DNA from 4 places in the Arthrobacter sp. A2-55 genome. Region 4 is predicted to be linked to each of the others. Evidence: riboswitches for the same ligand, from Rfam matches in the RefSeq annotation. Region 4 holds a riboswitch; each other region holds the start of a gene.
The links. Region 4 has a riboswitch for thiamine pyrophosphate ahead of thiO (glycine oxidase ThiO). Riboswitches for the same ligand answer to the same signal wherever they lie in the genome.
Positions count from the first base shown of each region.

Region 1 (5,712 bases), on a different contig from region 4:
TCCCAGACCGCATTGGAGACACCCATGCGGCCCAGGTCGTGGACCCACCCGGCACGGCGCAGCAGCTCCACCCCGTCCGCGGGAAAGCCGGACGCTTCGGCGGCGCGGGCCGCGAGGGCGGCCACGGACCGGGAATGGCCTGCCGTCCAGGGGGACTTCAGGTCGGCAAAGTCCCCCATGGCGGCCAGGACGGCATCCATGCCGGCCTCGGTCAGCTCGTCGTCCCCCGGGGCCGCGGCGAGGGCTGCCGGCCACGGGTCCGCCTCCAGCAGCCCCGCCGTCAGGCCGGCGGCCCGTGCGCAAAACAGCTCCGCCAACTCTGGGTCGAACTGCGTGCCGCGGCGCTGCCGGACCATGTCCACCGCGGCCGGCAGGCCGCCTGTCCGCAGGAACACCTCGGCTGTGTCCGCCAGCTGCGCGATGCGCATTTCCAGCGGAATTTCGACGCCGGACCTCCCCGCCGGGAGTCCCTTGCCGTCCCAGCGCTCAAAGGCATGGCCCAGGATCGCCGGCATGGCCGGGTCCAGCCCCACCCTGTCGGCGAGTTGCCCGGCGGAGAGGCAGTGCGAACGGATCAGCTTCCTGACCGCCGTGCCCGCCGTTGCCGCGAACTGCGACTGCCGGGCGGCGCGCCGCAGTGGCGGCAGCTCTGTGCCGGTGTGGTGCAGCATCAGCGACAGCATGGGCAGCCCGTGGGCGTCAATGAGGTAGTAGTCGGCCCGGAAGCCGATGTCGTCGCCAAAACGGGCAGCCAGTTCGAAGGAGTCCGCATGGCAGCCAATCCAGGCCAGCAGGTTGGCATAGTAGGTCCGGGCCCGCGCCTCCGGCCCAAGTCCCAGCAGATCGGCCATCCGCACCCCCAGCAGCATGGCGCGCAGCATGTGCTCCATGGGCTGGCCAAGCCCCAGGTCGATGGCCAGGGACAGGGCCGCCAGCACTTCGGCGCGCCTGGCCGTGGCGGGGGGCCGCGGCACTGCGCCCGCCGGCCCGTGGGCCGTGGGAGACCGGAAGGAGCCGCCGAAATCCTGTGCCGCCACACCCCCATTCTACGGCGGGCGCAGGTTCCGCACCGGTTTCAAGTGCCGGCCGCTGCCGGTCCCGCGGCCGCCGGGAGTGCCGGGCGCCCCGCCCCGCCCACGGGTGCGAGCAGGGCGTCCTGCAGCCCGGGCGCCAGTCCGGCAGGCACGTCAACGTCCACTGCCAGTGCGTGCAGCGCCCTGCTGAAATAGTTGCGGGCCGCGGCAGCCAGGGCGATGTCCACAATCTCCCTGTCGCTGAAGCCGGCGTCACGCAGGGACTGGGAATCGGCGTCGTCCATGGTGGCGGAGGCGGTGCTGAGCTTCAGGGCGAAGTCCATCATGGCCACCTCACCCGCGGGGAGGCCGGCGGTGCGGTAGTCGCGTGCCACGCGCTCCAGCTGCTCCGCCGGCATGAACTTCAGTGCCTTGAGGCCGTGTGCCAGCAGGCATGCGGCGGAGCCGAGGCCGCGTGCAGCGGCCAGCGTCACCAGCTCGTAGCGCCGCACGCCCAGCGAGCCGGCGATGGCCGCCTGCAGCGCCCGCCAGGCAGCAAGCGCCTCGGGATTCAGGGCCATGGCGCGGGTGTGGCTGGGAACGTAACCCATGGCCTTGAGGTCGTCGGCATACAGTTGTGCCACGGGTCCCGCGGCAGCCGATTCGGGAATGGTTTCAATGATGCTCATGGTGCTGCGCCGCCCTTTCATGATCCGGTATGTGGTGGGGTGCCGCGGTGGATGGGTACCTGATGCCCAGGTCCGCCGCAAACAGGCCCCGCTGGGGGAGCCAAAAATCGCCCAGGCGTGCCTGGCCGGGGAGCGGCCGCAGGGTGCCCGCGTCCTTGCCCCCAATGGCGGCACGGCTGCGCGTGACGGCCCAAATCCGCAGCGGCCTGGCCTGGAAACTTTGGCCGTTGGGGACAATCCCGGCAAGTTTCATCCGTCCCGCACCCAGCGCTGGCCCCATCATGGCGGCCATGGCGTTGACCACACCGTCCCGGCGCCACAGTGCGGCAGGAAATCGCAGGGCCGTTGCCGTTGCAGCCCGCGTGACCCACGTTGCGCCGAATTCCAGTTCCCACTGCACCACGCCGGGTACGCGCACCGTGAGTGCCGCGGGCCCGGTCCACTCGGCATTGACCGGAGCGGTGGCGGCCCGCGCCAGGGCGGCGCCAAAGTATCGGGCACAGCTGAGCTCCGGCGGGGCATCTGCGTAAATCGTCCACTGTCCGGCGGGGGTGCGCAGCCATACGGCACGGTACCCCGGGCCCACCGAACTTGTGGGGAAGCGCCGGAATGCCAGGTAATGGCCGGAACCAAAGGGCACCCCGACCACCGCGTAGCCGGCAAAGTGTTCTGCGGTGTCGGGCGGCTGGATGGCTTCCAGTTCCGCCGCTTCTGCCCATTCCCGTGGTGTGGTTGTCTTCATGGCCGTCTCCCTTTTTTGCCCTGGTCCGGCCAGCATAGGGCCGCAGCGCTTCGGAGGCATGGGGCAGATGACCCATTTGTGCCGTGGGGAATTGGGGCGGGGATTTCCTAGCGAAGTTCGGCGGACATGGCCACGCGCCGGCCCATGGCGTCGAGCCCCAGCGCTGCTTCCTCGCGGCGCAGCTGGCGCAATTCAGGGGCCAGCGCCCGGTCGGCCAGCTCGGCAAAGCCGCAGCTGGTGTAGAACGGGCCATTGAAGGGCACCTCGGCAAAGGTGCACAGCGTCATCGCGCGGAATCCTGCCTCAAGGGCCCACGCCTTGGCCGCCATGACCAGCGCCCGCCCGATCCCCTGCCGGGCATGCTCGGGGCTGACGGCCAGCTGGGCCAGGTGCGCCTGGCCATCGACAATTTCCAGCCGGGCAAAGCCCACGGGGGGCCTCCCGGCAACCATGATGTGGAACGCGCCCGCATAGGATTCCGCAGTGCCGGGCGGCGGAAAGTCCGCCGGCGCCCCCGGAGGGAACGGCGGGTCCAGGGTGGCAAATGCCTGGTCCGCGTCCGCTTCCAGGGCAGGCAAAAGCGAGAATTCACTCAGCGCCGCGGGACGGATTTCCAGCATGGAACGATCCTACGGCTTGACACCGACACCCTCTTCTCGTGTACCTTCAATCTTGACCACACGGGAGCCCCGAAGCAGGGGCTGAGACACGGGCTGCAGCTGCCCGGGACCGTTGAACCTGTCCGGGTAATGCCGGCGAAGGAAGTGAGCACCACCCTGTGAATTCCACCGAACAAAGCCCTGCCCACACGCTGTCCTGGCTGACTGACCCCGACCACGGCCTGCGGGTCCCTGTGACGTCCATTGCACTGGAGGATTCGGCGCCAGGCCGGGAGAATCCGCCCCTTCAGGTGTACCGGACAGCGGGCCCGGGCAGCGACCCGGTCCGCGGACTGCCGCCGCTGCGCGACCCCTGGATTGCGGCTCGCGGGGATTGCGAAAACTATCAGGGCCGGGCGCGCGAACTGCTCGACGACGGTCGCTCGGCCCAGCGGCGCGGCGCCGCCTCCGCGGAATGGCGCGGTACGAGGAGGGCGCCGCTGCGGTCGCGTGAGGGACGCACCGTGACCCAGATGCATTACGCCAGGGCCGGCGTCGTAACCCAGGAAATGCGTTTTGTGGCGCTCCGCGAAAACTGCGACGTGGAACTGGTGCGCCGCGAGCTGGCGGCCGGCCGGGCCATCATTCCCAACAACATCAACCACCCCGAGTCCGAGCCCATGATCATCGGCAGGGCCTTCCTGGTGAAGATCAACGCAAACATCGGCAACTCGGCCGTCACCAGCTCCATCGCCGAAGAAGTGGACAAGCTCCAATGGGCCACGCTGTGGGGCGCCGACACGGTCATGGACCTCTCCACGGGTGACGACATCCACACCACGCGGGAATGGATCATCCGCAACTCCCCGGTCCCGATCGGCACCGTTCCCATCTACCAGGCCCTGGAAAAGGTCAACGGCGAGGCGGACCAGCTCACGTGGGAGATTTTCCGCGACACCGTGATCGAGCAGTGCGAACAAGGGGTGGACTACATGACCATCCACGCCGGTGTACTGCTGCGCTACGTCCCGCTAACGGCCAACCGGGTCACGGGGATCGTGTCCCGCGGGGGGTCCATCATGGCCGGCTGGTGCCTGGCGCACCACCGGGAGAATTTCCTTTACACCCATTTTGACGAGCTGTGCGAGATCTTTGCCCGCTACGATGTTGCCTTCTCCCTCGGCGACGGCCTGCGCCCGGGCTCCACGGCCGACGCCAACGACGCCGCCCAGTTTGCGGAGCTGGACACCTTGGCCGAGCTGACCAGGCGGGCCTGGGAATTCGACGTGCAGGTCATGGTGGAGGGGCCCGGCCACATTCCCTTCCACCTGGTCCGGGAGAATGTGGAGCGCCAGCAGGAGCTGTGCGACGGCGCCCCGTTCTACACCTTGGGCCCGCTGGTCACCGACATTGCCCCGGGCTACGACCACATCACCTCGGCGATCGGTGCCACGGAGATCGCCCGGTACGGGACGGCCATGCTCTGCTATGTCACGCCCAAGGAACATCTGGGGCTGCCCAACAAGGACGACGTGAAGACAGGCGTCATCACCTACAAGATCGCGGCGCATGCGGCCGACATGGCCAAGGGCCACCCGGGTGCGCGGGACCGTGACGACGCCTTGTCCAAGGCCCGCTTTGAATTCCGCTGGCGGGACCAGTTTTCGCTGTCCCTGGACCCGGCGACGGCGGAGGCCTTTCACGACGAGACGCTGCCCGCCGAGCCGGCCAAGACGGCGCACTTTTGCTCGATGTGCGGCCCCAAGTTCTGCTCCATGCGGATCAGCCAGGACATTCGGGACGCCTACGGCGACACGGCGGAGCAGGAGCTGATCGCCGGCGGCATGGCGGCCAAGAGCGCCGAGTTCCGGGCGGCCGGGGCCACGGTGTACCTCCCCGAGCTGGTGGTTCCCCGCCCCTAGCGCCGCCGATCGGGGCTGGACGACCGCTTCGGCCTTCCGAACGCGCCACGTGGGTGACCCGCTTCAGCCCCTCAGCGGCCGGTAGACCTGGACGACGACGCCGCTGGGGAAGGGGGTGCTCCCAACCAGCTCAAGATGCCGTGATTCCGAAAGCCGGTCGAACAGGGCCTGGCCGCGCCCCAGGACCATCGGCTGGACCAGGAGGCGGTACTCGTCGATCAGGTCCGCCGCGGCGAGCCCGCCGGCAAGCCCGGCACCTCCCCAGACGATCACGTCGGGGCCCGGCTCTGCCTTGATGGCGGCGATCTCGGTGGCGAGGTCGCCGCGCGCGACCCTGGTCTGCGGCCACGTGGCCTCGTCGTCGCGGAGCGTGGCCGAGAACACGACCTTGGGGATGTCGTTCATTGGCGATGCGTAAGGGTCCTGCGAGGTGGGCCAGAACGACGACATCTCCTGGTAGGTGACACGCCCCATGAGATGTGCACCGGCCTTGCTGATCCCCTCAAGCTTCCACTGCTTCAACGCAGAGCCTTCGGGGACTGCCATCCCCGGATGCTCACGGACGCTGCCAACAAACCCGTCAACGGACATTGACATGTACAGGATGACATTCCGCATTGTTTGCTCCTCGATACTGCCGCACTGCTGCCGTCCTTCCATTCTGCGGCCATGCGGCGAACGGCGACAGGGCAACAAGGTGGCCGGCGCCACGGTGGACCATCCCGGGCGGGGGGCGGCCCCCCGCCT
Region 1 covers NZ_JAJLOZ010000045.1:295-6,006, forward strand. Annotated here, with positions in the region: partial or broken gene LPN03_RS12930 (HD-GYP domain-containing protein) at 1-1,037, opposite strand, end outside; gene LPN03_RS12935 (carboxymuconolactone decarboxylase family protein) at 1,076-1,702, opposite strand; gene LPN03_RS12940 (hypothetical protein) at 1,689-2,444, opposite strand; gene LPN03_RS12945 (GNAT family N-acetyltransferase) at 2,552-3,064, opposite strand; TPP riboswitch at 3,115-3,225, shown strand; gene thiC (phosphomethylpyrimidine synthase ThiC) at 3,223-4,965, shown strand; gene LPN03_RS12955 (dihydrofolate reductase family protein) at 5,029-5,583, opposite strand.
Region 1: it holds a riboswitch for thiamine pyrophosphate, as region 4 does, so the genes downstream of both, thiC (phosphomethylpyrimidine synthase ThiC) here and thiO (glycine oxidase ThiO) in region 4, are expected to answer to the same signal.

Region 2 (5,712 bases), on a different contig from region 4:
CACGCGGCGGCCGCGGCGCTGGCCGAACTCGACCGCACCGGCGTCCAGGGCGAACAAGGTGTCGTCCTTGCCGATGCCGACGCCGGCGCCCGGGTGGAAGTGGGTGCCGCGCTGGCGGACGATGATCTCGCCCGCCTTGACAACCTGACCGCCGAAGCGCTTGACGCCCAAGTACTGAGCGTTGGAGTCACGACCGTTGCGAGTGGAACTCGCACCCTTTTTATGTGCCATTGTAAAATGCCTACCTTTTGACTAAAAGACTGTTTAAGTTGATCGACGTGCCGAACGCGGAATTACGCGATCGAGGTGATCTTGACCTTGGACAGTTCCTGACGGTGGCCCTGGCGCTTCTTGTAACCGGTCTTGTTCTTGAACTTCTGGATGACGATCTTCGGCCCGCGAAGATCCTCCAACTTCTCAGCCGTAACCTTTACATTAGCCAGGTCCTTTGCGGCGGTGGTGATTGTTTCACCATCAACCAAGAGCAAAGCGGGCAGCTCAAGCGTGCTGCCGACTCCACCGGGGACGCGGTTCATGGTCACGTAGTCTCCAACGGAAACCTTTTCTTGACGGCCGCCTGCGCGGACAATCGCGTACACCACTGGGGAACTCACTTCTCTCGACGTTTATAACAAAGTATTGATGTGCCTCAACGCCGTGGACCTCAATGGAGTTCTACCATGGAGTGGTTGCCCTAGGTTGGCGTAAGCACCGAAGATCAAGAATACGCTAATTCCTGCCCCGGCCGCAAATGAGACTGGCCCGCTGTCCCGGATTCGCTGCGTGCCGGACAGCTGTCCGCGCGCATCAGCCCGTTTGAGAGGAACCATGCGCAACTACTCTAGCGCGCCTGGGGACGCGGCGCCCGTTCTGCGGGTGTGGCGCGCCGGTTTTTTCCGCAGCACCCCGGTGGCGTTAATCACCTGCCGGCCTTTCAGGCGTGCAGCCGTGCGGCGTCAAAGAAGTCCACCTCGTATTGGGCCGAGTGCACAAACGCCTCGCGCATGCGTTCGCGGTCCAGGGCAGATCCCCGGCGCGCGGCGGCGTCAACTATGCGCACGGCGGCCTCAGCGGCGTCGGCGAACGCCTGGTCGGCGTACGTTTCCAGCCACCTGGCGTACGGGTGCACGCCGTCGAACGCCAGGTAGTCCGCGTGCAGGACCCGGCCCACTTCGGCGTACAGCCAGTAACAGGGCAGCACGGCGGCCACCACTTCCCCGTAGCTGCCGGCGAACGCCGCGGCCTGCAGGTGGTCAACGTAGTGTTTGGTCACGGGGCCCGGGCCCACGTCCAGGGGGTGCCGGGCCAGCCAGTCGCCGTGCAGCGCCAGCTCCACGGCAAGGCAATTTTCTGCCCCCTTGGCCCAAAACAGCTGTTCCTCCGCGGTGGGGGCAAGGGCGCTGGCGCGCGCCAGCACGCGCGAGTAGCTGCCCAGGTACATGGCGTCCTGCGCCAGGTAGTACGCAAAGTGGGCCTCAGTGAGCGTGCCGGCCGCGAGGTCCTTGATGAAGCCGAGCTCAAAAATGGCCTTGCGTTGGGGCTCCACCTCGTCCCAGAGGCTCCTGCTGAACGCATTGCCCGCCGGTGGCGCCGCGTCCCAGAGCGAATGGAAGTGGTTGACCGGCCCATGGCCGTGCCCCACCTCGAGTTCGGCGGACGTTTCCAGCGCATCCCACAACCATCCCTTGGCGCGGCGCACGGACTCCGGCCAGTGATTGGTCTGGGCCTGGACAGTGGCCAGCGCTGCGGAGAGCGAGCAGCCCGTGCCGTGCGTGTTGGCGGTGTCGATGCGCAGTGCCGTGAACTCTTCCACGCTGCCGCCGGGTTCCACGAGGGCGTCCGGGCAGGCGCTGCCGGCCAGGTGGCCGCCCTTCACCAGCACGCGCACCTGTGACGTGGCGGCCAGGCGCCGGCCCTGCTCGAGCGCCGCTTCCCAGGAGTCCGCCTCGGCTTCCCCCACCAGCACTGCCAGCTCGGGCAGGTTGGGGGTCACCAGGTGGGCGTGCTGCAGGAGGTCCAGCAGGGCCAGGCGCGCATCCACCGCCACGAGGGAGTCGCCACTGCTGGCCACCATCACCGGGTCCAGCACCACCACGGCGGGCCGCGTGGTTTCCAGCCACTCCCCCACGGCGCGCATTACCTCGGGATTGGCCAGCATGCCGATCTTCACGGCGTCAATGGCAATGTCGTCCGACAGCGACTCAAGCTGCCGGCGCAGGAATTCCGCAGGGGGTACGTGGACCGACTGCACGCCCCGGGTGTTTTGGGCAGTCAGGGCCGTGACGGCCGCCATCGCGTACCCGCCGTTGGCGGCAATGGACTTGATGTCCGCCTGGATCCCGGCGCCGCCGGACGGGTCGGAACCGGCAATGCTCAGGACTCGCGGGTGGCGGCGCACCGTGGCTGCCGGCGTCGGGGCTGCTGCCCGGTCTCCGGTTGCGGGTTCGGACAAGGTGTTGACGATCATGGGGACATCCCTTCGCCGGTGCTGGCCGGGCAGGTTCAACGGGTTTTATCTCAGCCGGCCCTGCTGGCCTGGCACCCCGTGTCGCACCCCAGCCTAGCCCGCCCGCGTCCCCCTGGGAAAAATTGCGTGACGGAAAATTCCGGACCGGGCGTTTCACCCCGGCCACACGCCAGTATGCAGCGATGGCGGCTTTGCCCGCAGGCAAGCCGCCATCGCTGCATACTGACCGCACAGTCAGTGCAGTTGTGAGCCCTACAGCTCGGAGGCGGGAACCCCCACACCCAGCATGATGATGGGCTCCGGTGCCTTCTTGGCCGGTTGGGCCTTCGCAGCCTCAGCCCTGGGAGTGTCAGCCGTGGCGGCCCGCCCCGAACCGGCCGTTGCCGGAGCCTGGGCGCCAGCGGGCTCCGACGTTTCCACGGACATGTCGGCTCCGCCCTGGGCGCTGCGGGCGCTGCGGTTGCGCCGTGCCCGGCGGGGGCGGCCGTTCCCGGATTCTTCACCGGCCGCCGCATGCGAGCCGGCCAGTTGGTCAAGTGCTTCGGCAAGTCCGGCCAGGCGCTGCGCCTGCTCGGCATTTCCGGCGTGGGGCGTGTCATTGTGGTGCCCGCGGGGCAGCTCAATGGCTTCCCCGCCCAAGGTCACAATGGCGTTCTCCCCCAGGCTGGCGGGCAGCGCCTTGACCTCAACTTCCTCCACCTCGGCCGCCGGGGACGAGGCCCCAGCACCGGCGCCCACACCGGAACCTGCACCGGCGCCTGCACCGTGGTGGGCGGCGGCGGCAGCGGCGGCAATGTTCGCCAGCGCGGCCCGGGCCTCGTGGGCCTTTTGCACCTTCTGGGCCTCGGTGGCGCCGTCGGCCGGGTCATGCGAAAGCTCGACGGCGTCGGTCCCGTCTGCGTGCTCGTTGTCCAGGTGGGCCGGGCGGTTGTTGCGGTTGCGCTTTCGCTCACTGCGCGTGGAGCGGTTGGCCGTCCGTTCGTTTTCGCGGTGCTCGGGCCGGGAAGCGTGCGCATGGTGGGTGTCAACGGCCACGGTGTGAACGCGGCGGTGCTCCACCGGGATCTCGTGGGTGACCATGCCGCGGCCGGCACAGGTCTCGCAGAGCTCGCCAAAGACTTCCAGCAGTCCGGTGCCCATGCGCTTGCGCGTCATCTGCACCAGGCCCAGGCTGGTGACCTCGGCCACCTGGTGCTTGGTCCGGTCCCGGCCCAGGCACTCCACCAGGCGCCGGAGCACCAGGTCGCGGTTGGATTCCAGGACCATGTCAATAAAGTCAATGACGATGATGCCGCCAATGTCGCGCAGGCGCAGCTGGCGGACCACTTCCTCCGCCGCTTCGAGGTTGTTTTTGGTGACGGTTTCCTCCAGGTTGCCGCCGGAGCCGGTGAACTTGCCCGTGTTCACGTCAACCACTGTCATGGCCTCGGTGCGGTCAATGACCAGCGAGCCGCCGGACGGCAGGAACACCTTGCGTTCCAGGGCCTTCGAGATTTGCTCGTCGATGCGGTGGACGCCAAAGATGTCTTCCGGCCGGGTCCACTTTTCCAGGCGGTCCAGCAGGTCCGGGGCCACATACGTCACATAGGCCTCAATGGTGTCCCACGCCTCCTCGCCGGAGACGATCAGCTTGCTGAAGTCCTCGTTGAAGACGTCGCGAACCACCTTGATGGTCAGGTCCGGTTCGGCGTACAGCATCTCCGGCGCCAGGGTCTTGTGCGACGTGGCCCGGTTGTTGATGCCTTCCCACTGGGCGCGCAGCCGGTTGATGTCGTTGGTCAGCTCTTCCTCGCTGGCACCCTCGGCGGCCGTGCGCACAATGACGCCCGCATTTTCCGGCAGGTGGTCCTTCAGGACCCGCTTGAGACGGTTCCGCTCGACGTCGGGCAGCTTGCGGGATATGCCCGTCATGGAGCCGCCGGGTACGTACACCAGGTACCGGCCCGGCAGGGAGACCTGGCTGGTCAGCCGCGCCCCCTTGTGGCCCACGGGGTCCTTGGACACCTGGACCAGGACGGAGTCCCCCGACTTCAGGGCGTTTTCAATGCGGCGCGGCTGGCCATTGAGCTTGGCGGCGTCCCAGTCGACCTCACCGGCGTAGAGCACGGCGTTGCGTCCGCGTCCAATGTCCACAAATGCAGCTTCCATGCTGGGCAGCACGTTTTGGACCTTGCCCAGGTACACATTTCCAATGAGCGAATCCTGCTGCGTCTTGGACACGAAGTGTTCGGCCAGGATGCCGTCCTCCATCACCCCGATCTGGATGCGGTCCTCGTTCTGGCGGACCACCATGACGCGGTCCACGGATTCGCGGCGGGCCAGGAACTCGGCCTCGGTGATGACGGTGCGCCGGCGGCCGGAATCGCGCGAGTCGCGGCGGCGCTGCTTCTTCGCCTCCAGGCGGGTGGAGCCGCGCAGGCTGGTCACCCGGTTTGACGCGCTCGACGACGGCTCTGCCGGGGTGCGCGGCGCCCGGACCCGGGTGACGGTGTTGGGCGGGTCTTCATCGGTGCCGCCCGTCAGTTCCAGATCCGCCTCACCACGGCGGCGGCGGCGACGGCGGCGCGACGTCACGCCGTCCGCGGAGTCGTCCTCGCCCGGCTCATCGGCAGCATCAGCTGCCGCGGTGCCTGCTTCGTCGCCGGCATTACCGGCGGGCTTGCCGCCTCGGCGGTGGCGGTTGCGCCCGCGGCGCCCGGCCGAGGAATCGTCGTGGCCCTCGCCGGTTTCGGATTCCTCGTCATGCTCGTGGCTGGCGGCAGGCGCGGGGACGGCCAGGCTCAAGTCCGGTGCCAGGAAAAGTGCTGAAATGCCGGCGGCCGGGGACAGGAACAGTGAAGTGGCGGCAGCTTCCTGGGCTGGCCCTTCGCCGGCAGCGTCCGCGGCTTCGGTGTTTGCGGGTGTGTGCGTGGCAGCGTCCACAGCAGCGGGTGCCTCGGCAGGAGCCCCGGCAACGTCCTCGCCTGCCGGGGCAACGGCCTGTTCAGCCGGACCTTGGGCAGCGTCCGGGGATTCCGTGCGGGCGCCCACTCCTGCGGCACCGTTGCTTTCGCCCTGGTCGTCAGCCTTCTTCACAGCGGTCCTGCGGCGGCTGCGGACGGCCTTGGCCGGAGCAGCCGCGGCTGTTTCCCCGGCAGCGGGCGTCGAGGCAGCAGGAGTCGAGGCAGACACCGGATCCGTGGCAGTTGTTTCATCGGTGCCGGCCACCACAGTGGCGTCGTCCTGCACGGCGGTGGTTTCAGCCT
Region 2 covers NZ_JAJLOZ010000001.1:129,598-135,309, forward strand. Annotated here, with positions in the region: gene rpmA (50S ribosomal protein L27) at 1-231, opposite strand, end outside; gene rplU (50S ribosomal protein L21) at 294-602, opposite strand; gene thiD (bifunctional hydroxymethylpyrimidine kinase/phosphomethylpyrimidine kinase) at 935-2,467, opposite strand; TPP riboswitch at 2,458-2,556, opposite strand; gene LPN03_RS00615 (Rne/Rng family ribonuclease) at 2,720-5,712, opposite strand, start outside.
Region 2: it holds a riboswitch for thiamine pyrophosphate, as region 4 does, so the genes downstream of both, thiD (bifunctional hydroxymethylpyrimidine kinase/phosphomethylpyrimidine kinase) here and thiO (glycine oxidase ThiO) in region 4, are expected to answer to the same signal.

Region 3 (5,712 bases), on a different contig from region 4:
GCTCGGTCAGCACAAAGGTGCGGTCGCTGTGATCGCTGAGCGGGGCCTGCACCTGGTAGAAACCGTTGTGCGCGGTAACGGCCAGGCCAAATTCGCGCAGGGCCTGCATGTGGGGCTCCACCGTGCGCGTGCCCAGGTCGCAGCCGCCGGCGTAAGGGATGCGGTAAATGTCCTGCTGGTCCAGCAGGGGGCCCAGCAGCATGATGACGGAGCGGGTGCGCTTGGCTGCCTCCACGTCCATGGAGGCCAGGTCCAGCACTTTGGGGCGGCGGATCTGAAGGTCGGTGGCATTGAGCCACTTGCACTCGACGCCAATGCTGGTGAGCAGTTCAACAATGCGGTTGACCTCCTCGATGCGGGCCAGCCGGCGCAAAGTGGTGGTGCCGCGGTTGATCAGGCTGGCACACAACAGGGCCACGCCGGCGTTCTTGCTGGAGTTGACGTCCACGCTGCCGGAGAGCTCGCGGCCGCCGTGCACGCGCAGGTGGGTCACCACGTTCTTGGGTGAATTTCCCACGTTGACAATGTTTCGCCCCAGCAGGGATTCCATGCGCTGGATCATCTTCAGGCTAAGGTTTTGCTTGCCCTGTTCCATGCGTGCCACCGCGCTCTGGCTGGTGCCCAGTTGCGCCGCGAGTTCCAGCTGGGTCCAGCCTTTGTCGTTCCGGGCGTCGCGGACCAATACACCGACGGTTTCTGCAGCCACTTGAGTCATAACACTTTTATATCATGGGACGCATATTTTGCAGGCATTTCGTGACCTTTACAGCAATTTGGTACTTTGTAGGCCAAGATTAGCCATTGCATGCGATAAGTCTATTCGGCGGCCTAATTCGCAAACCGTCTCCCACTACGGTACTCCCCCTGCGGACATTCCGTGCGCAACGCCGAGACAGCGGATGCGCGCCGAGATCCGCAGGATATTCCATCCGGTCTCGGCGTTGATCCGCTGTCTCGGCGGAGGGTTAGCCAAACACAGGATTCCACGTTCCCAGCACGACGGCGGCCCCCACCGACACGGCCACCATCACCAATCCCCCTGCCGCCACCGCGGCGTCGCGCCGCGTAAAGACGGATTCGCGGGCCCACGTGCGGGGCCCGGCGCCAAAGCCCTTGGCCTCCATGGTGACTGCCAGTCGGGACGCCCTGCGGATGGCCTGGACCAGAAGCGCCAGGGCCTGCCCCAGGGACGCGCGCAGGCCGCTGAAGAAGCCGGGCTCGCTGCCCACCCCGCGGGCGCGGCGGGCCATGCCGAGGGTCTGCCATTCGGCCACCAGCAGGCCCACCAGGCGCATCGCAGCCAGGGCACCGAGCACAAAGCGGTGCGGCAGGCGGAGCTTCTGGGCCAGCGCGTCCGCCAAGTCGGTGGGATCGGTGCTGGCCAGGACAATGATCCCCGGCAGGGCGATCGCCAGGCCGCGCAGCGCAATGGCCACACCGGACTCCACGGAACCGGTGGTGAACAGGAGCGGCCCTGCCGAAAGGAGCACCTCGCCCGTTTTGGGTGCCAGCAACGCCGTGCCGTAGCCGCCCACCACGGCGGCCAGCAACACGGGCCAGCCCCGACGCAACAACAAGGAGGCGCCCAGGCCGGCCAGCGGAAGCAGCAGGCATTCCAGCACCAGGGCCGCCGTGGCAGACACCCAGTCCACGCTCAGGAGCAGGGCGACGGTGATGGCCATGGCGGCGCCCAGCTTGGCCAGCGGGTTCGCCCCCGCCAGCCAGGCGTTCGACCGGGGGGCGGCAAGAACATCCACGCTCATCTCCGCACCCCCGTCTGCGACACAGGCTCCGCCACGGGCTTCGGTGCAGCCCCCGGCTCAGCCCCCGGCTCGGCCGCCGGCAGGGTCATCCGCACGTGGTTATCTCGAACTTCAACAGGAGGGTCCACGGGCGAGCCGAGGACCAGCCGGGCCCCTCCCAACACCTGGGTGAAGGCGGAGTCGTGCGTCACGGACACCACGGCAGTGCCGGCGTCGAGCAGTTCGGTCAGCAGCGAGGCCAGCTCGGCCCAGGTGTTGGCGTCCTGGCCGAAGGTGGGCTCGTCCAGGACCAGCACCTGCGGACCGGCAGCCAGCACGGTGGCCACGGACAGCCTGCGCTTTTCGCCCCCGGACAGCGTGAAGGGGTTGGCGTCCGCCACGTGGCCCAGGCGCAGCCGCTCCAGCAGCCCGTCCGCGGAGGCCTCCCCCCGGCCCAGCAGCCGCGGCGCAAACAGCAGTTCATCGCGCACGGTGCCCGTCACAAATTGGTGCTCCGGTTCCTGGAACACATAGCCGATCCGGCTGATCAGCTCCCGCCCGCGCCATTTCAGCGGCGCGCTGCCGGCACCACGGGCCAGGGCCGGGCTGGCTTCCAGGCGCCCGCCCACGGCCGGCAGCAGCCCGGCCAGGGTGAGGGCCAGCGTTGATTTCCCGGCGCCGTTGGGCCCGGTCACGCTGAGGGCCTGCCCCGCGGAGATCCGCACGCAAGGCACGACGGCGGCCGGCACGGCCGGGTGCCGTCGCGTCCCGGCCTGCCGGGAGACGGCCAGGGCCTCCGCGTCGAGCAGTAGGTGGGAACCGGCGTCGTCCGTGGCCGAAAAAGTCCGCGGACGCACGGCGGGAACCCGGCCCGGCACCCAGACCCCGGCGGCGGCCAGCATGCCGGCTGCCTGGGCCAGGACCTCCGCGGGGGCGCCGTCCAGCAGCACGCCGCCCGGCTCCCCGGCACGCGCGGGCGCCAGCACCACAATCCTGTCCACCACGTCCAGCCAGACGGAGACGCGGTGCTCCACCACCACCAGGGTGGCCCCCGTGGCATCGAGGCTGCGCCGGACCGCGTCGTGGACGTCCACCACGCCGGCGGGGTCAAGGTTGGCGGTGGGTTCGTCCAGCAGGAGCAGCCCGGGGCGCATGGCCAGCATCCCGGCCAGGCCCAGCCGCTGCTTTTGCCCGCCGGACAGGGCGGAACTGGAGTGGTCCAGCGGCAACTTCAGCCCCACCTGTTCCAGGGCTTCCGGTACACGCCGCCAGATTTCCTCCCGCGGCACGGACAGGTTTTCCGCACCGAAGGCCACGTCGTCGCCAATGCGGGAGAGGACCACCTGGGCGTCGGGGTCCTGCTGCATGAGCCCGGCGCGGCCGCGGGATTCCGCCACGGGCGCGCCGTCAATGAGGAGCGTGCCAAACTCGTCGGCACCCTCCTCGCCGCCCAGCACACCTGCCAGGGCGTGCAAAAGCGTGGACTTGCCGGCGCCTGAGGGTCCCAGCAGCAGCACCCGTTCGCCGGGTGCGATCTCCAGGTCAAGATCGTGGATGGCCTTGGCCGGGCGGCCTGCGTGCTGCCAGCCCCACCCCCGGGCACTGACCCGCGCCGGGGCGCTCCGGCCCGGGGCGCTCAGTGCCGGGGCACTCCGGGCCGGGGCACCTCGGCCCGGCTGGCGGGCCATTCCCTACACCACCGGTTCGGTGGCAGCCCCGCGGGAGGGCAGATTGGCCAGGGCGCCGGTGCGGGCCAGCCCGCGCACTGCCAGCCAGGAGAGCAACCCGGCCAGCACAGCCCCGGAAATGGCGCCGAACACGGTGTAGACCAGCTTCCAGGGGAAGTCCCACACCACGTTGTAGACCAGCGAATCGTTGATGCCCATGGCCACGCCCGCCAGCGCACCGGCCAGCAGTGCCACGGGCAGTGTGAAGCGGCGGTAGCGGAAGGCGGCAAAGGCCACTTCCGCGCCGAGCCCCTGGACCAGGCCGGACAGCAGCACGGTAAAGCCAAAGGAACTGCCCAAGAGCGCCTCGACAATGGCGGCCACTATCTCGCAGTACAGTGCGGCGCCGGGCTTGCGGATCACCAGTGCGCCGATCACGCCGGCAATCAGCCAGCCGCCGCCGTACAGGCCGGCAAGGGGCGGAAAGGCCACGGTGAAAGCGGCGATCACGCCGTAGCCGGCGGACCACAGCCAGAAGACGACGCCCACGGCCACGGACAGCACGGAGGCCACCACAATGTCCACCACGCGCCACGTGGATTTGGGTGCTGACTTGGAGTTTGCGGAATTGCCCGCGACTGACTTGCTCATGTTTCCTCCTTTTCAGGAGGGGCGGCCGCGGCGGTATTTCCGCGCAGCCGAAGAGAACTCGACTCCCTTCGCCGGTACTAGCCGGAGCAGGTTCGAGGGTCTGCGGCGAACCGCACTCTCAGCGCCGGTTCCCGGGTCGGGATGACGCTCCCCTGTCGTGTTGAATTGCGGCTTTAGTCTACCCGCACGGCCGGTTGGCGGCGAATGTTGATGACGCACGACGGCGGCGGGGCGCCCTGGGCGGGCGGCCCACCGCCGTCGTGCTTGGCTTGGAGGGGCGGCGCGGCAATGGCCCGTCCATATTTTCCCTCAGCGTTGACCGCTGTCGAGGGCAAACGGTTAGGCTAGCAACAGGTCCACCACCGCGTCACCCCGCCCCACCCCAAGGAGTGTTTTTGTGAATATCGTGTTCAAGCTGCTCGGCACGGGCGTCAGCGTGGCTGCCGGGTTTGTGGCCAGCAAGATCGTTGACACCGCGTGGGAAAAGAGCACCGGCAACAAGCCGCCCAAGGACGGAGCCAATCTGGAAAACAGCCTCCGCTCGGCACTCACCTTTGCCCTGGTTTCCTCCGCCGTGGCCGCCATCATCCAGGTCCTGGCCGGGCGCACCACCCAAAAGGCCATTGCCCGCTTCAACCAGCACCCCGAAGAGGTCTAGGCGCCGCCTTCTTCCACAACGGCCTCTACCACGTCATTGAGCTCGTCCACCGTGAGGAGTTCGGGGCGGCGGTGCTTGGTGCGGTAGCCGGCGCGGCCCACCATGTGAGCGGACACCGGCACCGTCAGCAGCTGGAACAGCCAGGCCACCAGGAGCGCGGGCAGCAGCGACCAGGCCTGCAGCTGCAGCGCCACGGCGGCCAGCATCAGGAACAGGCCCAGCACCTGCGGCTTGGTGGCGGCGTGCATGCGGCTCATCAGGTCAGGAAACCGCAGCAGTCCGACGGCTGCGGCCAGGCTCATGGCGGCCCCGCCCAGCAGGCAGATGGCCGTCAGCACATCAACCACGTTCATGCTTCCTCCTTGCGGTGCGCCACGAAGCGGGCCACCGTCACGGAGCCAATGAATCCCACCACGCTCAGGACCACCAGCAGCGCCAGGTTGTCCGTGTGGTGCTTCAGTGCCATGTCGGTGGCCAGGGCGGCGCCGAAAATGGCCAGCAGGACGTCCGCGGCGATGACCCGGTCCAGCAGCGACGGCCCGGCCGCGATGCGGTAAATGGTGCCTGCCGCCGCCAGGGACAGCACGACGGCGACAATTACGCCCACTGTTCCCAGTCCCGTCATGGTTCCTCCCTCGGGGCGTGGTTATCTCGAATCTCAACGGTGAGGGCGGCAAGTTCCTCGCGGCTGCCCATGATGCGGATCAGCCGGGCCTCGATGTCCCGGATCCCGGCCCGGGCCTGCTCCACACTTTCGGCCGTGGGCGTGTTCATGGCGTGCATGTACAAGGTGGCGGTGCCGCGGTCCACCTCAACCACCAGGGACCCCGGGATCAGCGACAGCACGTGGCCGGTGGCCGTCATGAGCAGGTCCGAATGACTGCGGAGGGGGACGGCGATGACGGCATTTCGGATGCGCGGCCCATGCGCCACAGCCCAGTATGCAACCAGGGCGCTGGCCACCGTGACTTCCTTGAGGAACCACATCACAAAC
Region 3 covers NZ_JAJLOZ010000009.1:46,960-52,671, forward strand. Annotated here, with positions in the region: gene LPN03_RS04490 (UDP-N-acetylglucosamine 1-carboxyvinyltransferase) at 1-715, opposite strand, end outside; gene LPN03_RS04495 (energy-coupling factor transporter transmembrane component T family protein) at 966-1,763, opposite strand; gene LPN03_RS04500 (ABC transporter ATP-binding protein) at 1,760-3,430, opposite strand; gene LPN03_RS04505 (ECF transporter S component) at 3,434-4,060, opposite strand; TPP riboswitch at 4,107-4,224, opposite strand; gene LPN03_RS04510 (DUF4235 domain-containing protein) at 4,458-4,718, shown strand; gene mnhG (monovalent cation/H(+) antiporter subunit G) at 4,715-5,071, opposite strand; gene LPN03_RS04520 (monovalent cation/H+ antiporter complex subunit F) at 5,068-5,343, opposite strand; gene LPN03_RS04525 (Na+/H+ antiporter subunit E) at 5,340-5,712, opposite strand, start outside.
Region 3: it holds a riboswitch for thiamine pyrophosphate, as region 4 does, so the genes downstream of both, LPN03_RS04505 (ECF transporter S component) here and thiO (glycine oxidase ThiO) in region 4, are expected to answer to the same signal.

Region 4 (5,712 bases):
GCCTCGCGGGCCGTGAAGCAGCCGGCGGTGTTGGGCAGCACGCGGATGTTGTTCTCGACCAGCAGCTCAAAAAGGTTCGTGCCGCCGCTGCCGCCGCTGCCCGGGGCGTAGCGCCGCATGGCCACGGTGGTCAGTTCGGTGCCGGAGGCCACCAGCGCGGCGCCAAGCCCGTCAAGGCTGGGCGCGCCGCCCGTGCCCATGATCAGGCGGGAGCCCAGCGGGACTCCAGCCACGATGAACGGGTCCGTTGCTGTCAGGGTTTCAGTCATGGTGCTTCACTTTCCTCAAGGTTTGGTGCGCGGGCGGCGCTGGCTTAGCCGCCCTGGACGGCCGTGACGACCTCGACGTCGTCGCCGGGTTCCAGCGTGGTGCCGGCCCATTGGCTGCGGGGCACAATGTTCTGGTTGCGGGCCACGGCCACGCCCAGCCGGCCGCCGTCGGCAGGCTGGCCGCTGGCCAGGATGGCCCGGCCGGTGACAGCCGTGACCAGGTGCGCCACGGTGGTTCCTTCGGCCAGCGGACGGGCCGCGCCGTTGAGTTGGATGGTGCTCATGGTGTCTCCTCAGGTTCGGTGTGGGTTGACTGCAATGCGGGCGAGAACCTGTCCGGGCGGAACTGCTCCCAGGCCAGGTCCGTGACTCCGCCCAGCAGCTGGCGGGTGATGTGGGCGGCAATGGCCGTCAGAAGGACGCCGTGCCGGAAGAATCCCGTGGCGATGATGAGCCCCGGGATGTCCCTGCCGTGAGGGCCCGGAACACGGCCCAGCAGAGGTGCGTTGTCCGGGGTGCCGGGGCGGGCGCGGGCCGTGGTTTCCATGAGTTCCAGTTCGGCCACGGCGGGCACCAGCACCTGGGCGTCTCGCAGCAGCTGGTGGACTCCCCCGGCGCTGACGCCGGCCGATCCGTCCTCTCGCATGGTGGCCCCGAGCACCACGGTGTTGTCATTGCGCGGCACCAGGTACACGGGCAGTCCGCGGACCAGGCCGCGGATGGTGGCCGTGGTGAGCGGGCGCAGGTGTTCGGGGACGCGCAGGCGCAGGATGTCGCCGTACACGGGGCGCAGAGGCAGCACCAGCCCGTCCGGCAGGCCCTGCAGCGTGGGGGCGGCCAGTCCGTTGGCCACCACCACCTCCCGGGCATGGACCTCCCGGCCGTCCTCCAGCAGCACGCCCGTCACCCTGGAGCGGGTGTCCGCCGGGTCCTCATGCAACAGCTCGACGGCGTTGCGCCGGATGGAGGTTTGCTCCTCGCGGAGCCGGCCGCGCTCGGCCGCCACCACATTGAGCTGCACGCGGATGGCCGTTGCCACGCCGCGCGGATCAACCTGGTGGTCCTGGGGTATCCGGAAGGCGCAGGAAATGTGAGGGCCCACCAGCGGTTCCTGGGCCCGTGCTTCACGGATGGACAGCTGTTCAACGTCCAGCCCGTGCGCCAGCTGGACTTCACGCAAGTCAGCCAGCGCGGCTCGGTCCGCAGCATCGGCACCCAACACAAGCGTCGGCGTCGTGCGGAATCCGGTGTCAGCGTGCCCGGCGGCCACCAGCGGCGCCACAAACTCCGGCCAGCGGGCCGCGGAGGCAAGCGTAAGCGCCAGCAAGCCCTCCTCCTGGTAATGGAGTTCGCTGACCGGTGCCAGCATGCCGGCCGCGGCAAAGGTGGCTCCCGTGGCCGGCGAGGGGTCGATGACGGTGACCGCATCGCCGGCCCGCTGGGCTTCCCAGGCGATGCCCAGGCCCACGATGCCCCCGCCCACAACGGCCACGTCGGTGGTGATGGTCTCCGGCACTGTGCGCGCCATTTTTGGGTCTCCTTCCCTACGCCGGCATGATCCGGATCAGGTTCCACGCCCTTGCGGGCGCCTGTCGGTCGGCGCAGTCGGCGCCCTCTCAGCCAGCTTTCCTGGCTCCCGCGGTACTGAACTAGTCTAGGAGATATGCACACCCCTTCGCTCACACATGACGCCATGCCCCTTTTCTCCGCCCTCGCCGAGCCGGCCCGGGACTCGCCCACTGTGGCCGGCGCCAGGCTGTATGTCTGCACTGACGCCCGCCGGGACCGCGGGGACTTTGCCGAGTTTGTCCGGGCGGCGTACGCCGGCGGCGTGGACATCATCCAGCTGCGGGACAAGTTCCTGGAGGCCGCCGAGGAACTGGAGTTGCTGGCTGTGTTGCGCTCTGTTGCGGAGGAATTCGGCAAGCTGTGGGCGGTCAACGACCGTGCCGACATTGCATCCCTGTCCGGCGCCCCCGTGTTCCATGTGGGGCAAAAGGACCTGCCGCTGCCAGCCGCCCGGTCCCTGGTGGGCCCGTCGGTGTCCGTGGGTCTCTCCAGCCACGACCGCCTCCAGGCCTCCGCCGCCGCCTCCAGCCACTTCGCCGACTACTTCTGCGTGGGGCCGCTGTGGGCCACGCCCACCAAGCCTGGCCGGGCCGCCGTCGGCCTTGACCTGGTGAAGCACGCCGCCTCCCTGCGCACGTCCAAGCCGTGGTTTGCCATCGGCGGGGTGGACCTTTCAAACGTTGACGCAGTGGTGGAGGCCGGCGCCTCCCGGATTGTGGTGGTCAGGGCGGTCACCGACGCTGAAGATCCGACGGCGGCCGCCCAGGAACTGCTGTCCCGCTTGCCTGCGCTGGGGTAGCGTCCGCGGCCGTTGCCCTAGACGAGCCCCGCGATCCCCGCCATCCGCGCCAGGACGTCCAGCTGCACGTCGAAGAGGGCTGCCGGGTCGTGGAAGGTTGACTTCCCGTATTGGCCAAACACCTCGAAGCTGACGGCGCCAAAAATCGCCGCCCAGGCCAGGACTCCGCGGGCCAGGGCGTTGTCATCCGCCGTGATGCCCCATTCGCTGCGGATGGCCTCGAAGTCCGCAGCGAGAAGGTGGCCGGGAACGGATTCCGCCTCTGTGCCGGCATGTTCTTCGGCTGGACCCGCGGGCGGTCCGCCAGCCCTGATGCCCGCAGTGTAGGCGCCCTCCAGGATGCCCACCAGCTTGGCGATGACGCGGGTGCCCGGTCCCGTTGTCTGGTCCGCGGGGGCGTCATAACCTGGCACGGGTGAGCCAAAAAGAAGTCCGTAGCGGGCCTGTTCAGCCAGGGCCCATGTTCGGACGGCCCGTCCCAACGCCCGGAACCGCCCCGAATAATCGGCCTCGGGAACCTTGTCCACGGCCGCATCCACGGCGTCTCCCAGTGAATTGTAGGCATCCACCAGCAGCAGGGTCAGCAACTCGTCACGGCTCTCGACGTAGCGGTAGACGGCGGAGGAGACCACGCCAAGGTCGCGGGCCACAGCCCGCAGCGACAGTCCCGCCGCTCCGTGGACGGCCAGGTGGCGGCGGCCGATCAACAAGATCTCATCCATGGTCTGGAGCCGTGCGCGCTCCCGCGGTGTTTGTGCCATGCCCTGATTTTGAACCATTGTGAGAGCGTCGTCAACTTTAGTGAGCAGTGCTCTTGACATTGGCGATCCCCTGTTTGACACTTAATTTTAGAGAGCACCGCTCTCTAATTCACAAATTCCGCTCCACAGAATCGAGACCACCATGGACGCCGTCAAGGTCGTCACCGGCGCCGGGCCCGTCGGCTGGACCGTTGCCACTCAACTCGCCGAAGCCGGCCAGCACGTCAGGGTCCTGACCCGTTCCGGTTCGGGTCCGGATCATCCGGGCATTGAAAGGCTGCGCGTGGACGTCAGCCACCCGGGGGCACTCCGGGCGTCACTTGCCGGCGCCGACGCCATTTTCCATTGCGTTCATGGTTCCAAATACAACGCCGAAACATGGCGGCGCGAGCTCCCGGCGGCCGAGCAGGTGGTGCTGGCGGCGGCGGGCGAGGGTGGCGCCGTCGTCGTTTTCCCGGAGAGCCTCTATTCCTACAGCCAGCCCAGCGCCGTCATGGCGGAGGACAGCCCGCGCCTGGCCGAAGGCGGAAAGCGCGGCGTACGGACCCTCTTGCTGGCAGCCCGGGCGGCCTCCCCCACGCCCACGGTCAGCGTGGTGGCCTCGGACTTCTTCGGCCCGCAAGTCCGCAACGCCCATGCGGGCGAGCGCATGGTCCCGCAGCTGCTTCGGGGACGGCGAGTGTCCGTGGTCGCCCGGGCGGATGTGCCGCACTCGTTTACCTACGTCCCGGACCTCGCCGCGGCCATGATCAGGGCAGCCGCCATGCCCGGCCTGTGGAATTCCGTGCTCCACGCCCCCACCAACCCGGCGCTGACGCAGCGCGCCCTCGCCGCCGCATTCACCTCCGCCGCGGGGCTGCCGGCGCCGAAGGTGGGTGCCGTCCCGGCCTGGGTGCTGCGTGCCTCGGGGATGTTCTCCAGCGACGTGCGGGACCTGGCGGAGACGCTGTACCAGTTCCAGCGGCCGTTCATCATGGACTCCGCCGCCAGCCAGGAATTGCTAGGGCTGGCACCCACTCCGCTGGAAACCGCGGCGAAGGAGACCGTGGAGTGGTGGCGCGGGCAAGCCTAGCTGGCAGGCTCGGCCCGTGCGGCAATCTTGCGCAGCAGGGCCGCCAGCTGCGCCTTCTCCCCCGCAGCCAGCCCGGCAAGCAGCTCCCTCTCGCGGTCCAGAAAGTGCGGAAACTCGCGGTTGACGAGCTCCGTTCCCAAGGGCGTTAGGCGCATGAGGACCACGCGGCCGTCGCGCTCCCAGGGCAGCCGCTCCACCAACCCGCGGCGCGCCAGGCGGTCAACGTTCTTGGTGGTGGAAGCGCCGCTCAGCATGGTGGCCGCGGTGACCTCGCTGGCCCGCAGGGGCCGGTCGCTGCGCGCCAGCGTGCAGAGCACGTCAAATTCCGCGCGTGACACCGCCGCCGCCGCGAGGTCGCGCTCCACCCGCTGGGAGGCCAGCGCGCCGATCCGGGAAATGCGTCCCATCACTTCAATGCTGGAGACATCCAGGCCCGGTCGCGCCTTTTCCCAGCCGGCCCGGGCGCGGTCCACAAAGTCGCCCGTCGATTCGAAGTCCATTCCCCCATCCTAGAGAGGATCCTCACACACTTCACATCTATTTTACTAGTAAATTACTTGCTAACATGAAAGCATGCCCACGCTGACTCGTGTCCGCGACTCCCACGCCGCCCTGGCCCATGCCGTATCGCCGGGCGCTTGGCGAAGGTCCTTCGCCATGCGCCCGGCAGACGCCATCTTCGCACCAGCCATCAAAGTAGGCATTGCGGCGTCGCTGGTCCTCGTCTCGGGCGGACTGCTGGGGCAGGGGCAACTCGCTGGCATCGCCTCCCTGGGCGCACTCGTGTCCGCCTTTGGCCGCTACCAGCCGTATCCGAGGCTGGGGCGGATGCTGCTCCTGGTCGCCGGCTGCCTCCTCCTCGCCGCGGGCGCGGGCTCGCTCATGGGCGCCGCCGGCGTGCCGCCCTGGTACCAGATTGCCGTGTTTTCCGTTCTCGCGGGCCTGGCTGCGCATGTGTTCGGGGCCTTCGGCGTCACGGGACCGGGCGCCGTCATCCTGGTCTTTGCGGCCTCAGCGGGCTCCGGTTACGCGCACACCGCGGACGCCGTTCCGCGCGTTCTGGCGGCCGTCGCCCTCGGCGCCGGAGCCGGCTGGATCGTGGCCATGGCCCCCGTCCTCGTGGAGCCGATGGGCCCGGCCCGGCTGGCCGTGGCGCGGGCCATCGCCGCCGTGGTTCAGCTGGGGACTGACGACGCCGGCACCCGGCTTGGCGATGCGGCCTCCCCTTTGCGCCGGGCCCGG
Region 4 covers NZ_JAJLOZ010000056.1:22,984-28,695, forward strand. Annotated here, with positions in the region: gene LPN03_RS14855 (thiazole synthase) at 1-269, opposite strand, end outside; gene thiS (sulfur carrier protein ThiS) at 314-553, opposite strand; gene thiO (glycine oxidase ThiO) at 550-1,797, opposite strand; TPP riboswitch at 1,794-1,918, opposite strand; gene thiE (thiamine phosphate synthase) at 1,963-2,637, shown strand; gene LPN03_RS14875 (TetR/AcrR family transcriptional regulator) at 2,655-3,398, opposite strand; gene LPN03_RS14880 (NAD-dependent epimerase/dehydratase family protein) at 3,541-4,470, shown strand; gene LPN03_RS14885 (MarR family winged helix-turn-helix transcriptional regulator) at 4,467-4,970, opposite strand; gene LPN03_RS14890 (FUSC family protein) at 5,044-5,712, shown strand, end outside.